3 regions of the Paenibacillus mucilaginosus 3016 genome follow, and region 3 is predicted to be linked to each of the others. Evidence: riboswitches for the same ligand, from Rfam matches in the RefSeq annotation. Region 3 holds a riboswitch; each other region holds the start of a gene.
The links. A riboswitch is a leader RNA that binds a small molecule or an ion and turns the genes downstream of it on or off. The one in region 3 is predicted to bind thiamine pyrophosphate.
Positions count from the first base shown of each region.

Region 1: it holds a riboswitch for thiamine pyrophosphate, as region 3 does, so the genes downstream of both, thiS (sulfur carrier protein ThiS) here and PM3016_RS30075 (ECF transporter S component) in region 3, are expected to answer to the same signal.
Region 2: it holds a riboswitch for thiamine pyrophosphate, as region 3 does, so the genes downstream of both, PM3016_RS28225 (acetylornithine deacetylase) here and PM3016_RS30075 (ECF transporter S component) in region 3, are expected to answer to the same signal.

Region 1 is NC_016935.1:1,070,441-1,075,585, reverse strand. Features, by position in the region: rRNA gene PM3016_RS04775 (16S ribosomal RNA) at 1-994, opposite strand, end outside; gene PM3016_RS04770 (thiazole synthase) at 1,372-2,145, opposite strand; gene thiS (sulfur carrier protein ThiS) at 2,175-2,375, opposite strand; TPP riboswitch at 2,474-2,614, opposite strand; gene PM3016_RS04760 (nucleotidyltransferase-like protein) at 2,635-3,519, opposite strand; gene PM3016_RS04755 (DUF2614 family zinc ribbon-containing protein) at 3,654-4,007, shown strand; gene PM3016_RS04750 (glycosyl hydrolase family 18 protein) at 4,081-5,145, opposite strand, start outside.
Region 2 is NC_016935.1:6,838,121-6,843,265, forward strand. Features, by position in the region: gene PM3016_RS28215 (GNAT family N-acetyltransferase) at 249-710, shown strand; gene tenA (thiaminase II) at 764-1,435, opposite strand; gene PM3016_RS28225 (acetylornithine deacetylase) at 1,470-2,747, opposite strand; TPP riboswitch at 2,971-3,071, opposite strand; gene PM3016_RS28230 (ATP-binding cassette domain-containing protein) at 3,118-5,082, opposite strand; gene PM3016_RS28235 (ATP-binding cassette domain-containing protein) at 5,076-5,145, opposite strand, start outside.
Region 3 is NC_016935.1:7,291,642-7,296,786, forward strand. Features, by position in the region: gene tenA (thiaminase II) at 1-230, opposite strand, end outside; gene PM3016_RS30065 (energy-coupling factor transporter transmembrane component T family protein) at 317-1,111, opposite strand; gene PM3016_RS30070 (ABC transporter ATP-binding protein) at 1,102-2,670, opposite strand; gene PM3016_RS30075 (ECF transporter S component) at 2,670-3,263, opposite strand; TPP riboswitch at 3,415-3,520, opposite strand; gene PM3016_RS30080 (hypothetical protein) at 3,739-3,993, shown strand; gene asd (archaetidylserine decarboxylase) at 4,219-5,010, shown strand.

The DNA of each region.
Region 1 (5,145 bases), 2.5 Mb from region 3:
GGGATGTCAAGACCTGGTAAGGTTCTTCGCGTTGCTTCGAATTAAACCACATACTCCACTGCTTGTGCGGGTCCCCGTCAATTCCTTTGAGTTTCACTCTTGCGAGCGTACTCCCCAGGCGGAGTGCTTATTGTGTTTACTTCGGCACCAAGGGTATCGAAACCCCTAACACCTAGCACTCATCGTTTACGGCGTGGACTACCAGGGTATCTAATCCTGTTTGCTCCCCACGCTTTCGCGCCTCAGCGTCAGTTACAGTCCAGAAAGCCGCCTTCGCCACTGGTGTTCCTCCACATCTCTACGCATTTCACCGCTACACGTGGAATTCCGCTTTCCTCTCCTGCACTCAAGTCTTCCAGTTTCCGGTGCGAACCGGGGTTGAGCCCCGGGCTTAAACACCAGACTTAAAAGACCGCCTGCGCGCGCTTTACGCCCAATAATTCCGGACAACGCTTGCCCCCTACGTATTACCGCGGCTGCTGGCACGTAGTTAGCCGGGGCTTTCTTCTCAGGTACCGTCATTCGCAGAGCAGTTACTCTCCACGACATTCTTCCCTGGCAACAGAGCTTTACGATCCGAAAACCTTCATCACTCACGCGGCGTTGCTCCGTCAGGCTTGCGCCCATTGCGGAAGATTCCCTACTGCTGCCTCCCGTAGGAGTCTGGGCCGTGTCTCAGTCCCAGTGTGGCCGATCACCCTCTCAGGTCGGCTACGCATCGTCGCCTTGGTGGGCCGTTACCCCGCCAACTAGCTAATGCGCCGCAGGCCCATCCGTAAGCCACAGGTTGCCCCGTGTTTCATGATTCCGGCATGCACCGAAACCAGCTATCCGGTCTTAGCTACCGTTTCCGGTAGTTATCCCGATCTTACAGGCAGGTTGCCTACGTGTTACTCACCCGTCCGCCGCTAAGCACCGAAGTGCTCCGCTCGACTTGCATGTATTAGGCACGCCGCCAGCGTTCGTCCTGAGCCAGGATCAAACTCTCCATTAAAGGAAAGCTGATGACTCATTTTGAAGCTTGGCAGAAACTCATCGCTGAGTCTCTATATTTAACACTCACTCGTTGTTCAGTTTTCAAAGGGCAATTCCGACAACAATCCTCATTTACAAACATTTGAAGTTTTGTCGTTTGTTGTCACCTCGTTTAGCGGCGACTTTTATAATGTATCACATCTGCCTATTCAATTGCAAGCTTTTTTTAAAAATTTATTTTCGGCCTGCGGCTTGTCGAAGAGTTTCGGACAAGCGGTTTGAAGCGGCGAGAGTTAATTTATCATATCCCCTTTTTAGATGTCAAGCTTTTGTAAACAAAAAAGAAAAGCCGTGTATGGAAGTCCACCCACGGCCTATAGTTAGGATTCCCTTGTTCTACTCAATCATTCCGATCTCAGGACTGCTGGCGGAAGCATAGCGCTTCTTCGGAATCCGGCCCGCAAGAAATCCTTTGCGTCCCGCTTCAACGGCCAGCTTGAAGGCCTCCGCCATCAATACCGGATCCTCCGCCCCCGCAACGGCCGTGTTAAGCAAAACCCCATCCGCCCCGAGCTCCATGGCAAGCGCCGCGTCCGCCGGACCGCCGATACCCGCATCGACGATGACAGGGACCTTCGCCTCCTCAATGATAAAGCGCAGATAGTTCGGATTAATGATGCCTTGTCCGGAACCGATCGGGGAAGCCCCGGGCATCACAGCGGCCGCTCCCGCCTCCTGAAGTTTGCGTGCCAGAATCGGGTCATCAGAAGTATACGGAAGAACGATGAACCCTTCTTCCACAAGAATCTTGGTTGCCTCCAAGGTTCCGACAGGGTCTGGAAGCAGTGTACGCGGATCACCGATCACTTCCACCTTAATCATGTCGCATAATCCGGTAGCCTTGGCAAGCCGCGCGATGCGGACCGCCTCTTCCACCGAATAAGCCCCTGCCGTATTCGGCAGCAAAGTGAACTTCTTTAGATCCAGCGTTTCCAGGAAGTTCGGTGCTTCCGGATTATCGATCGGCAGACGGCGAATGGCAAAGGTTAGGACTTCCGCCCCAGAAGCCTGCACCGCTCTGTTTTGAACACCGAGATCATTGAATTTTCCCGTGCCGAGCAGAAGCCTCGATTGAAATTCATAAGGTCCGATTTTTAACGTTTCGCTCATGGTCATTTCCCCCTGTACTGGTCAGTCTGTCAGCCCCCGCCGACAAAATGGACGATCTCAATTCGGTCGCCGTCGTTCAGCCTGGCATCTTCGTATCGGCTGCGGTCCACAATCTCGCGGTTCAATTCAACCACAAGAATCTTGTTCTGCAGCTTAAACACGGACAGCAGCTCCGCAACCGTCGCTGCGCCCTCCACTTCTCTCGACTCCCCGTTTACGATCAGATTCACTGCTTCACCCCCTTCAGCCATAGCCGGACAACAAAAAAAGGCCAGCCCGGAGCAGGGCTGACCGAATGTCAACATGGCGTTATGCGGCCATAGAGATTGCTAGCATTCGACCACTTCCCTACGCTGGCATAATCCAGTGACGCCCTTACTTCTTCGGGCTGCCGTATCAGGTTCCAAGGGTCAAAGAATCCGCTTCTTTTTCTCAGCCCCGCATGTCAGAGGCTCCCCTAGTGGCTATTTGGTTGTTACTGCCATTATATCACACGTTTGCGCTTTTAACATCCTTATATCGGAGTTCCAGCAGTGTAAGGTCTTCATCCATCGTATAAGCGACTTCTTTGGCCAGTGATTTCTTCACCAGCTTGTTCATGAGCAGCGGAAGCTCGGTGCGGATATCCGCCAATTTGGGCTGCTGCTGCAGCTCCTGCAGACTCCAAGCCTCCTCGCGGCTGGCCAAAACTTCAAGAAGAAGCTTGCAGCACCGCTCCATCTTCGACATGATCGAGAATTCGCAGGCAAGCAGAACCAGCTGCACCCGCTGTTTCAGCGTTTCTTTGCTGAGCGTCAGTTCTTCGTACAGTTTGTATACGCCAGGATTGATGTTCTTCACCTGACGCCACACGGTGACTTCCGGATGACTGCCGGATTCAATAATGACAATATGGGCCCAGTGATGCAGGGCTTCCAGAATATTATTATAGGCATCGAGCAGGTGGTCTTCGAGTATATATTCCTTGCTCTGCAGATAGCTTCTCAAGAACTTGGAGAATTCGATCAGCAGCTTATGCTCCCTGAGATCGACGGGGAATTCAAGGACTTTGTGCCGCAAACTCTCCAGGTACATCTCCCGGTCCAATAGAATCTCCCCTTTTAGAATCCAATAGATAATGTTCCGGTGTTCTCCATGAAGAATCAAATCGGTAAGCGTATCCGGACTGACCCAACGTTCTTGTATACGCCGGTCGTCTCTTATATAATGAATCTGTTGATGACTGCGCTCATTGTCGCGGCAGACGATCAACAGCAAGATATCAAATCCGTCGGTTACGGCCGAAAACGAAGAAGGGTTGTCCACCGCTGAAACGCTGATTACCGTCTGGTCCTGCCGGAACCGCTGCACCCAATCTTTTTTTATGGATTCCATGAACGAGAAAGCCTCCTGACAATAGGACACATAGTTCGATATTGTTTAGTTCTACATTGACACGCGGTTTCCTGCCATCGTCCGATGACAAACCTCACAATCTTCTATATCTCGCATGAAAGTAGTGAATGGGCATGAGATTAAAATCCAGTAAAGTGAACGAATTCCGGCTCTGGGGGCTGCTGCTGACCATGGGGGGCATGGCTCTGATGATCGTAGGCCTCGCCGGCATCGTATTCGAATGGGGCATTGCAGGCCGGTGGATCGCCGCGGTCAGTATGGTGATCGGCGCCATCGCCATGCTGGTATCCATGGGGATATATTTTGCGGCTGGCATGATGTCCACAAGTGCCACGGTGGTGGAATGCCCCGAATGCGGCAAACCGACCAAGATTCTCGGCAAAACGGACCGCTGCATGTACTGCAAAACGATCCTGTCGCTTGATCCGAAGCACGCCCCTGCCGAGAGCGGCAGCGGAACGCTGTAAATACACAAACAAGGGCTGTCCCGCTAGCAGATCTATCTGCTTGGGACAGCCCTTTCTTTTGCTGCAGCACCGATTAAGGCTTGAGCGTGCTGCGGATCCACTCCCAGGCATTCGGATTCTCGTACCCTCTGCGCCAGGAAGCGACTCCCGCCAACTTGTATTTCTGAGCCAAGGCCACACGGGCTTTCACGGAGGTTTCGTCCTCGATCCAGATCCGGTTGCGCTTGCCGTCTTCCTTATACTCGATATAGTTCTGTCCCGTCTCCTTGGAGAAGGTCTGCGTCAGCTTCTTCTCCTTCGTGATCCGCTGCGGCATATCCATGAATACCGCTTTCGCGTCGACTACCGTCTTGCCATTCTTGACGGTCTCCGTCCAGACCCTCGTGTAAAAAGGAATGCCCAGGATCAGCTTGGAAGGCGGGACCTCATCTTCCTCAAGCAGCCCGAGAAGCGACTTCTCCACCCAAGGCAGCGAGGCTACAGACCCGGCTACCGGACTGCTGTCCCAATGCTCGTCATAGGCCATCAGCATCATGTAATCGATCGTTTGGGCCAGTGCCTTGCGATCATAGAATTTGGACCAATTCGGGCTTTCCGACCGCGGTGTGACATCCATCGATACGACAAGTCCCTGTTCATGCAGCAGCGGCGTCAGCTCGCGGACGAACTGGACCAGGTTCTGCTTGTCCGACAGATTGACATTCTCAAAGTCAATATTAATCCCTTGAAGCTTGTACAGCGCGGCGTAGGAGAGAAGCTGCTTGATCATCTTCATCCGCTTATCATAAGTGGCCAGCGCCGCGGTAGTCCGTTTGGGATCGAACCCGTTGCTGAAGAGCCCCCAGATATGATACCCCCGCTCATGCGCCCAATTCGCATAAGCCGCATCCCCAAGGTTCTTGAGATTCCCTTCCCCGTCCTGAAGATGGAACCAGGTAGGCGAGATGACATCCAGTCCCGGCATCGGTCCGATGGCGGACGTATCCGGATTCTTCGTCAGCACGTGCTCCCATGTCACATGAATGGGACCCGTGAGCGGTTTCTGAGGTTCAAATTGGGCCGCCGCCTTGGGCTCGGGAAGCACCTCTGTCCCGTCATCAACCAGCGTATCTCTGGGCACATAACCCAGATAGCCGTT
Region 2 (5,145 bases), 450 kb from region 3:
CCCGACTATAACGAAGAGGCCGAGATTCGTCCATCCACAGAGCCGACTTCCTTGTTCAAAAAACGGTGTTTCCCATCCGCACGTGATTGACAGGGATTGCCTGTACCGCGTATCGTGGAACCCGGAAGCAGAACCTGAACCCTTACCAGAATAGAACCAGAGTTAGAACCACCATTAGAATCAGAACCATGACCAGACCATACGAATGACTATAACCTCTTGACCGAAAAAGGAGATGTGTACGCACAATGATCGTCCGACTCGCTCTAACCGACCCGGAAACCGCCTCGAATCTGCTGAAGGTGCAGACCCCGTCCTATCTCGTCGAAGCCGAGCTGATCGGGTTCCACGGCATTCCTGCTCTGAATGACACCGTAGAGTCCCTGGCCCAATCCGGGGAGACGTTCTACGGATACTTCGCCGGCGGGGAGCTTGCCGGAGCGGCAGCCTACGAGCTCGATGGAGGCACGATGGAGATTACGCGGCTGGTCGTGCATCCGATGTTTTTTCGCAGGGGCATTGGAGGCTCCCTCATCCGGTTTCTGCTCGAATTGAATCTTGGGGTGAAAGGATACCGGGTGAGCACCGGGGCGAAGAACGGGCCGGCCAAGCGGCTTTATACGAACTGCGGGTTCAAGGAGGCCGGGGAGCTGGAGGTCGCCCCGGAGGTGTTCCTTACGCTTCTGGAACGGGGGGTTGCAGGCCAGTAAAAAGACCTCCCGCATGCCGTCGCAGGAGGCCTTCTATAGTTACCGGGGACGGATCAGCCCGCCGGCCACATTTGGCCGTGATAGGCCATGTCCCAGAACATGTACTCATAGCGGGTCGTGTTCAGGAAAATCTCCTCGAGCCTCGCCAGTTCCGCTTCGGAGCGCCCTTCCGCCAGCTCGTCGAGCAGGCCGATGCACCACTGGGCCAGCGCCTCGAACTCCTCCGAGCTGTACATGCGGATCCACTCGCCGTAATCCTCGTGGTCGGCCGCACCCGGAATCCGGCTCAGCTCCTTGCCGATCTCCCAGTAGCTCCACATGCAGGGCAGCAGGGCGGCGACGAGCTCCGCAAGCGATCCGTTCTGCGCCGCATGAAGCATGTAGTGCGAATAGGCCAGCGTGATCGGCGACGGCTCCGCCGTCTCGAGCTCCTCCTCCGAGATGCCGAAGCGGGCCGCATAAGCACGGTGCAGCGCCATCTCCTCATGCAGCGTCGAATGCAGCAGGGCGGCGAACTTTTCCATCGTCGCCAGGTCATTCGCCTTCACCGCCCCCAGGGCGAAAAGCTTCGCGTAATCGATCAGATACAGGTAATCCTGGATCATGTAGAAGCGGAATTTGTCCCGGTCCAGCGTCCCTGCGCCCATCTCGCGGACGAAAGGATGCGAGTGATTTTGCCGCCAGACTCCCTCAAGCTTGCCAAGCAGCCTCTGCGTGAATGTCATCGTTAACCCTCTCCTTGACTCGTAGTATCGATGGTTACTCCTTGGGCGTATGGCCCCATTCGTAGATAAAACGCAGCATCACCTTCGTATAATCGACGAGCTGCCTGACGGATACGCTCTCGTTCACCGCGTGGGCGTTCTGCAGATCCCCCGGGCCGTAGATCGCGGCCGGTATGCCGGCATCGGCGAACCAGCCGCCGTCGGTCACGGTAGGCGACACATCCACCACAGCCGGTACGCCGAGCGCCCCCTCGTGCGAGCGCTGCAGCAGCCGGACGGCCTCATGGTCCGGATCGACCTCCAGGGACGGGAACACCTCGCCCCGGTCCTCGATCATCGAAGTGCCGCCCCAGCGGAACTCCAGCGGATTCTCGCGCAGCCACGGGTCCGCCGCAGCCACCCGCTGCAAGTGCTCCTCGATCTCCCGGGCAACCCCTTCATACGTTTCGTCCGGGTAGAAATGCACCGTGATCCACAGCCGGCACTCGTCGGCAATGAACGCTGCATGGCGGCCTCCTTCGATCACCGCCGGATTGATCGTGTTCGTGCCCGGCTCGAAGCCCGGATAGCTCTTCATAACGGCCCAGTGCCGCTCCAGTTCCTGGAGACCTGCGATGACCTTCATCATCTTCTCAATGGCACTGGCGCCGTGGAGTCCTCCGCCTGCATGGATCATCCGCTTGCGCGTAGCGTCGTGGTGGGTGCGGGCGCTGCGGACCGTCACCCAGCCGGTGATCACGCCGCCCTGGCCCTGGATGTGCAGGTCGCTGGTATCGACCACCACGGCGAAGTCCGCCGTGTATCCGCGCCGGCAGCACTGCAGCGTGCCCGCTTCGCCGACCTCCTCGCCGATCACCGACTGGAAGGTGACGTCGCCCGGCAGCCGGATCCCCGCCTCATGCAGCAGCCCGATGGCGAACAAGGCGCCGGCCAGCCCGCCTTTCATATCCGAGGCGCCCCGGCCGATCAGGCGGCCGTCCCGCACCGCCGGCGCGAACGGGTCCTGGTCCCAGGGCTCGTCCTCACTCACCTCCGCCACGTCGATATGTCCGTTGACGATGAGGCTCCGGAAGCGGTCCGGTTCGGTTCCCTTGAGCACCCCCACGACATTGGGATCGCCGGGATACACGTCCCAGCGGTCGACGGAGAATCCCCGTTCCTCCAGATAGGAGGCGACGAAGGCCTGAGCCTCCTCCGTATTGCGTGCCGGCGGAGCCGGCGTGCGGAAGGCAATCAGCTTCGAGGCCAGCGCCAGAAGCTCGTCCTGCCGCTGCTCCACCAGGCCGGTTAATCGCTCGAGCGTTTCGCTCAGGGCAGATTGGAGGCCCGATGCCGGAGATGTCTCCCCGCCCGGCAGCCCCTGAACCGTATGCTTCGGTGTGTTCTTCACTTCCCAGCTTCCCCCTCATGTACAGGTTGGGCAGCGCCTTGCCTGAACCATGACGCAGAGCTTGAACCATGTGCAGGATGGAAAAGCAAAAAACCGCTCTCCCGAAGGAAAGCGGTTCATACATCCATGGACACAGGTGCGTGCGGCGGACGGCAGACCACTTCCCTTCGCTGGCATTACCCAGATCAGGTTCAAGGGTTAAGACCTGCGTCTCTCTCAGCCTTGGCGGCACCCCTAGTGTTCCTATCAATATTCCATTACAAACTCTTTTCTTCCGTCATGGTAGCATACCCTACGCCCAGCCGGCAACCGCAAGAAGTCCCAGAACAAGGACTCCGGAAGCGGCCAGCAGCAGAATGTCCCCCCGGTCCCACCGGATCGGCTCCCTGCGTCGTACGGAAGGCCCCTCGATCCGGCAGCCTCTGGCCTCCAGCGCGAGCGCCAGATCCTCCGCATGCTTCATCATGGAGAGCAGCAGCGGGATCAGAAAAGGCGGCACGTCCCGCAGGCGGATCTGGCCGGGCTTCACCCGCGCGCGTCCCCGGGAGCGGACGATCAGCGACATCCGGCCCATCTCCTGCAGCAGCTGGGGGATCATCCGCAGTAGCAGAGCGGCGTACAGGCTGACCGTGCCGACAGGAATGCCGGCACGGGACAAGAGGCCAAATACCTGCTCGAGCCCTTGGCGCAGCCCGCGCTGCCCCGTCACCCGCACGAAGACAAAGCCGAGCATCATCACCAGCGCCAGATTCGTGAGCTGGCGGAACGTGACGGAGGCCTGCGCGGCTGAGAACACGCCCGCAGCCCCGCTCTCCGCCGCCCCCCACTGCATGCCCGCCAGCAGGCAGGAGAAGAACAGGAAGAGCAGGTACGGCCGCAGCGGCTTCAGCACAGCTCCGGACGGTACGCGGAAGCGCACCAGGCAGAAGAGCAGCAGCAGGGCTCCGGCTCCGAGGCCGGCCCAAGTGCCCTGGATCAGCATGCCTGCGGACAGCAGCAGATAGACGATCCACTTCGCCACCGGGTGGCGGTGGAGAATCCAGGGATGCACCGGGTCCGGGGGCTCCGCATCCGTCAGCGCCTCGTCGGCACCGTCTCCCCGCCCTGGAGGGAGGGGAACGGCTGCGGCCTGGGCGGGTGTGCCGTCCTGCCGAGCGGTAGCTGCGCTGTGCTCGTCAGCCCCGGGCGCAGGAGGCGCCAGCGGGAGGACGGAGCCGCCGCTTACCGCGGCTGGCTCCCGCGGGTGTGCCGGTGCTGCGGCGGCGCAGTCATGTCCGAGGCCAAGCGTCTCGGCCACAGCCGCTTCCGGGCGGCCCGGCCTTGCGGCGGAAGGCTCGGCCGGGCCGCCGGGCGCTGCGGCGGCAATCGGGCTGGACGCAGCCGCGCCAGGCGCCTCGGCCCCCACCGCCACGGCCGCCTCCAGGCTGCGCCGGAGCGCCGCCGCGGCCGCCGCCGGGTCCGCCGGCAGCACACCGGCGCTGCAGCCCCGGACTGCCAAAGCAGCGGCGAGCCGCACCGAGGCCGGCAGCCCGACCCCTGCCGCCAGCAGCGGCGCCGGGTCGGCGCACCACGCCTCCGGCGGCCGGTCGCCCGCGACGGCCCCGTCGCGGATGACGATCACGCGGTCGGCGACGGGGAAGAAGGTGTCGAGATCGTGGGAAGCGATCACGACACCGCCACCTCCCCGCTTGTGGGCCAGCACCGCGTCCAGCAGCGGCGGAATGCCGCCGGGATCGATGCCTGCGGTCGGCTCATCGAGCAGCAGCCAAGGCGGCTTGACGGCCAGCGTAACCGCGAGCGCCGCCCGGCGTTTCTGCCCCTCGGAGAGCGTCAGCACCGCCTCCTCGAGTAGAGCCTCGGGCAGCCCCGCAGCCCGCATGCCCTCTTCCGTTCGCCGCCGGATTTCCTCCTTGGACAAACGGAGCGGCCGCAGAGAATACGCGAACTCCCTGCGGAGGGTCTGCGCGAACATCTGCCTCTCGGGATATTGGAAGGAGATACCCATCAGCCCGGGAGCTTCCCTGTGCAGCTTCTCCCCTTCCCACAGCGGGATCTCCCCGTACCGGATCGTCCCCGACGTCAACGGAGCCAAGCCGGCCAGGGCCAGCAGAAGCGTGCTTTTCCCCGCCCCGGTTCTGCCGATAACAAGCGTAATTTCTCCGGGCCGCAGATCGGCATCCGTGGGGCGCAGCAGCGGCCGGCGTGAAGCATCCCCCTCCGGATACACGGCGGCTCCGCGCAGCGAGAGGGTCAGCATGGAGCCACCGCCTCCGCCAGTTCCTCCACCGTCAGCGGCAGACGCTGAAGCGGCAGGCCGAGG
Region 3 (5,145 bases):
CCCTGGGCGTGAACCGCCATCCGGTTCACGGTGAAGAGATCGTTCGCCTTCGCCGCCCCCAGCGCCTGCACCCGGGCGAATTGGGACAGGTAATACGCATCGTTGAGCACATAGTGGCGGAAGGCGTCGAGCGGCAGGCTGCCGTCGCCGATGCCCCGCACGAACGGGTGGTTGAAGCTCGCCTGCCAGCTGGCATCGGCCGCTTCCCGGAGTTCTTGCGAGAATTTCATAAGATCTGCCTCCCTGGAGTGAATGGTTGAAATTAGGAATCTGCGTTATCAGGCCGCTGAAGTGTACGTGCAGGCTCCCGTCCCGGTTAACGGACGTCCGTGACGGACAGGAACGGCAGATGCCCGCCGAGCAGCAGGCCCGCCGTCCAGATCAGGAGGGCTGCCGCAGCCAGGACGAGATCGCTGGCGGACCAGCCGATGACATAGTAGTACGTCCTTCCCGCATCGGAAGAGAAGCGCTTCGCCTCCATCGCGACGGCGATCCGCTGCGCGCGCCGGATGCTCTGGGCGAGCAGCGGGATCGCGTGCCGCTGGATGGAATCGGTCCAGCCCCGGATGCCCCGGGCCCGCTTCACGCCTCTGACCTTCAGCGCCATCTGCAGCGCCTGGTACTCGGTGACGATCATCGGCAGCAGCCGGAGCGCCGCCATGAAGCTGTAGGCATAGCGCGCCGGGAGGCGCGTCTGCTGCATCAGCGAATAGAACAGCCGAACGGGGCTCGTCGTGAGCCCGAAGAGCAGGCCGAGCACCGCCATGTTCACGGTCTTGAGCCCGATATGCAGGGAACGGTAGAAGCTCTCCTCGGTGATATGGATCAACCCCCAATGCAGCCACGTCGTCTCCCCCTTGCCGAAGAACAGCATGGAGGTCGAGGAGGAGACGAGCATGAGCACGAACGGCAGGGACAGCAGCAGCAGGCGCCGCAGGGGCAGTCCGGTCGCCGTGTAGAACAGCAGCAGGTGCATCCAGGTCACGTGAAGAAGCACATTGATGTTGTGGGTCAACAGCACCGCGAGAAACAGGAGCACAGACAGCCCGATCTTGAAGGCCGGGTTGGCCCGGTGCAGCCAGGTCTCGCGGAAGGTCCAGGTCAGCGGCAAGGCGCTTCCGCCTCCTTTCCGGCAGCGGCTTCGCCGGCCGCTTGGAGCTTCCGGTACGCCTCCGGCGGCAGATCCGCCGCCAGCCGGCCCCCTCGGACCTCCCACACCCGGGTGGCGAACCGCGCCACGATCTCGGGGTCATGCGTGACCATCACGATCGCGCTGCCCCCTCTGCGCCACTCCTCGAGCTTCTCGAGAAGGGCGAATGTATTGGCCGCATCCTGCCCGAAGGTCGGCTCGTCAAGGAGCAGCAGCCTCCGGGCTTTGCCGGTGGCCGAGGCCACGCTGAGCCGGCGCTTCTGCCCGAGAGAGAGCTGGTACGGGTGCAGCTCCCGGTGGCCGGCGAGCCCGTACCACTCCAGCACCTCACCGGAGCGGGTGCGCACCTCAGCCTCCGGCAGGCCTTCCTGCCGGAAGTCCCACGCTACCTCGTCGAACACCGAGTGAGTGACGAACTGCAGCTCGGGGTTCTGGAACACATACGAGGCGTCCCCGATCACATCGTCGAAGCCCTTCACAGCACGCGGGCCGAGGTTATAGCGCCCCTGGGTCGGAATCAGCTGCATCAAGGCCTGCAGCAGGGTGCTCTTCCCCGCCCCGTTCGGCCCGACGACGGCAATCCAGTCGTCGCCGAAGATGTCGGCCGAGGGAATCTCTATCTTCTTCTCCCGGCCGTGGAAGCCGCAGAACGCCTCCAGCCGCAGCAGGGGCTGGGCTACCTGCGCGCTGCGGGCCGCAGACTGTCCGCGCTCCGGCATCAGGTCCGGACGGCGGTCGTAGTCCTCCCAGACCCCCGGGTACCAGATGCCGTACTCCTGCAGCTCCTGCCGGTGCTCCCGGAATACGCGCTGGGGCGGCCCGTCGGCCAGGATCCGGGCGTCATGCCCGAAGAGCACGACCCGGTCCACGAAGCCGGCGATCTCTTCGATCTTGTGCTCCACGATCAGCACCGTCCGGCCCTCCGTGACGCGCTTGACCGTCTCCCACACCTCGCCCGTGCCTTCGGGATCGAGCAGCGATGTCGGTTCGTCCAGGAACCAGACGTCCGGATTCAGGGCGAGCAGGGACGCGATCGCAAGGCGCTGCTTCATGCCGCCGGAGAGGGAAGCGATCGGGGTGTGGAGGTCCGGCAGACGAAGCCCGACCTGCTCCAGGCAGAGGCGGATCCGCTCCCCCATCTCTTCGCGGGGCACCTGGAGATTCTCCAGCACGAAAGCCAGCTCCTCATCCACGAACGGCATGCAGAACTGCGTGTCGGGGTCCTGGAACAGATAGCCCCAGGCGTCGGGAAGCTGAAGGGCGTCCGCTTTCATCGGCACTTCGATCGACTTCGGAATCAGGCCTGAGAACACCTGGAGCAGGGTCGACTTGCCGCAGCCGCTCGGTCCGAGCAGCAGCACCTTCTGCCCGCGCGGCACTTCCAGTGTCAAATCGTCGAAAAGCAGCGGGGCGCTGCCCGGGAACTTCAGCCGCAGTCCCGTTACCGAGACGGCAGGCTCCTGTTCCTGAGCGGACGGCCCCCCGCTGCCATGCGCTGTGTGCGTATCCGCTGCGTTCATCAGAGTGTCTTCTTCCTGTCCAGTGCCTGGTAATCGAGACTGCTCGCCGGACGCACGAGCTGGGTAACCCCGGTTTTTTCCAGTGCCTTCACGATCACATAAGCCAGCGGCCCGGTAATCACGAACGCGCCCACGAGGCGGAATACGATATAAAGCATCAGGTTCCAGCTTTGAAGCTCCGCGAGGTACAGCTTGAAGTAATCATAGACAATGGAGCCGACGCCGGAAGCCGCACCCGCCAGACCCGCGATCAGAGCCGTGTGCCGCTTATAGCCTGCAGCTGCGAAGACCAGCTCGGCCAGCAGCCCCTGCACCAGTCCGTACGTGAAAGCTTCCACGCCGTATTGGGAGCCCATGATCATCTCACCGGAAGCGGCGGCAGCTTCAGCGAGGAAGGCCACGCCGGGCTTTCTCAGAATCAGGAAAGCCACGGTGCCGGCAATGAACCACATGCCGTATCCGAGCTGCTCCAGCTGCAGACCCGGGATCTTGAGGACGTTGTACACATCGCCCCACAAACGGTAGATCACGGCGAAGACAACGGCTATGACGACCGTGACGAGAATATCCGTCAATTTCAAACCTTTGGACAAATGAATCCACTCCTTAAAATATAATGGAAGAAGCCGGGGCGATGCCGAAGCGGACAAGGAGCGGGGGGAATGACGGATGCCGGTATACAGCAAAAAAAGCCGCCCCCGTTGCTCGGAAGCGGCTTTGTAAGCACATGAGTAAACTAACAGCGTGCTACGCTCTCCACTTCCCTACGCTGGTATCATCCAGATCAGGTTCAGAGGGTTTAGGACCTATTGGTCCAATCTCAGCCTGTGCGGCTCCCCTAGTGACATTTCCCATCTTATCACGAAAGACCCGTTTGTCAATCCATTTTACGCATTCTGAAGATTTCAATAAAAATCCATGGAACCCCTAGCCTTCTCTTCCGGATTCTGGTACACTAGTCCTTGCTCGCTCTTTACGGATTCTGCATGAGTCAGAGAGTATTCATCTTGTGCTGCGGCATCTGCCATTGGAAGCGCTATCTTTAAAGAGAAAGAAGGAACGCGACGAATGAACGAAACCGTAACCGTACCGATTGAATCTACTCCTATTCTGCTTGGGCTCACTGCCGAGATGGTGTCGAACTGCACCTACTGCACGATGATCTCCTCCGACCCCGGGTACCGTACCCCTGTCTCCTGCACCAAGCTGTCCGGCTCCTGCTGCCCCATCCTCGTCAACCTCGCCACCTGCCTGACCTGCGGCGAGTACAAGAATGCATGCGGGAACGGCGGGGCATCCGCCGAAGGGACAGACGCTTTCTAAGCAGCAAGCCAGCCCTGATCCGGAGCATGGAATCCGTAACCGACATTGACGTTTGTCTTCATGACACTTGCATATAGGCCGCTTCGGCACGTTCCTCAGCCTCCGGGTGGAGGCTTTTCGTGCTGTCCGGCCGCGTTTCTTTGTTGATTTGTGTCCTCTCTTATGTCAAGATAAGCGTTAGATTACCGAATACTTACATCCAAAGAAACAGGTGAATCCAGAAGCATGAAGATATCGTTCTTTCGGCTGCTGACCGAGCTGTCGTCCCGCAAATCGGTGTCGCAGCTCACCGGCGCTTTTGCCAAGTCCAGGGCCTCCCGCTCCCTGATCCCCCGCTTTGCCAAGACTTACGGCATTCCGCTGGAGGATGCGGAGAAGGCCGTCCATGAATACGTCTCGCTCAACGACTTCTTCACCCGGCGCCTGAAGAGCGGCCTGCGGCCCATCGACGCTTCGCCGGAGACGATGGTCTCCCCCGTGGACGCGCTGATCACCGGGATGGGGCCGATCAAGGAAGGCTCGATCCTGAACGTGAAGGGACAGGACTACACGATCGAGGAACTGCTCAATCACAGTCCGCGGATGATCAATTATAAGAACGGCTTCTATTATGTGCTCTATCTCAGCCCGACCGACTACCACCGGATCCATTCGCCCGTGGACGGAACGATCATCGAGAAGGAGCATGTGCCGGGCAAGGTGTACCCGGTCAACGACTTCGGTTTGAAGCATATGCGCCGCGTGCTGAGCCGCAACGAGCGGCTGATCACCTACGTGGAGCATGAAGGCGGAGAAGTGGCGGTCGTCAAGGTCGGCGCGCTCAACGTGGCTTCGATCCAATACGTCGCCCCCCTGCCGGACCTGCTCGAACGCGGCGGCGAGCTCGCCTACTTCGAATTCGGCTCCACCGTGGTGCTGCTGACGGAGACCGGCACCTTCGAGAGCCGCAGCGACCTTCAGGTGGGCAGCAAGGTCCGGATGGGCGAGAAGCTCGGCTCCTTCAAGCGCCGCGGCTGATCATCCAAATGTAGTTTATAAACGCAGGCGCATGCTCGGGAGCTGCGCCTGCGGTGATTTTAGGCGGGTCCGCCCGCCGCTGGCATGAACAGCCGAGAGCCTCTTGCCAGGTGCCAGTGCCCAAATGACCGAGAG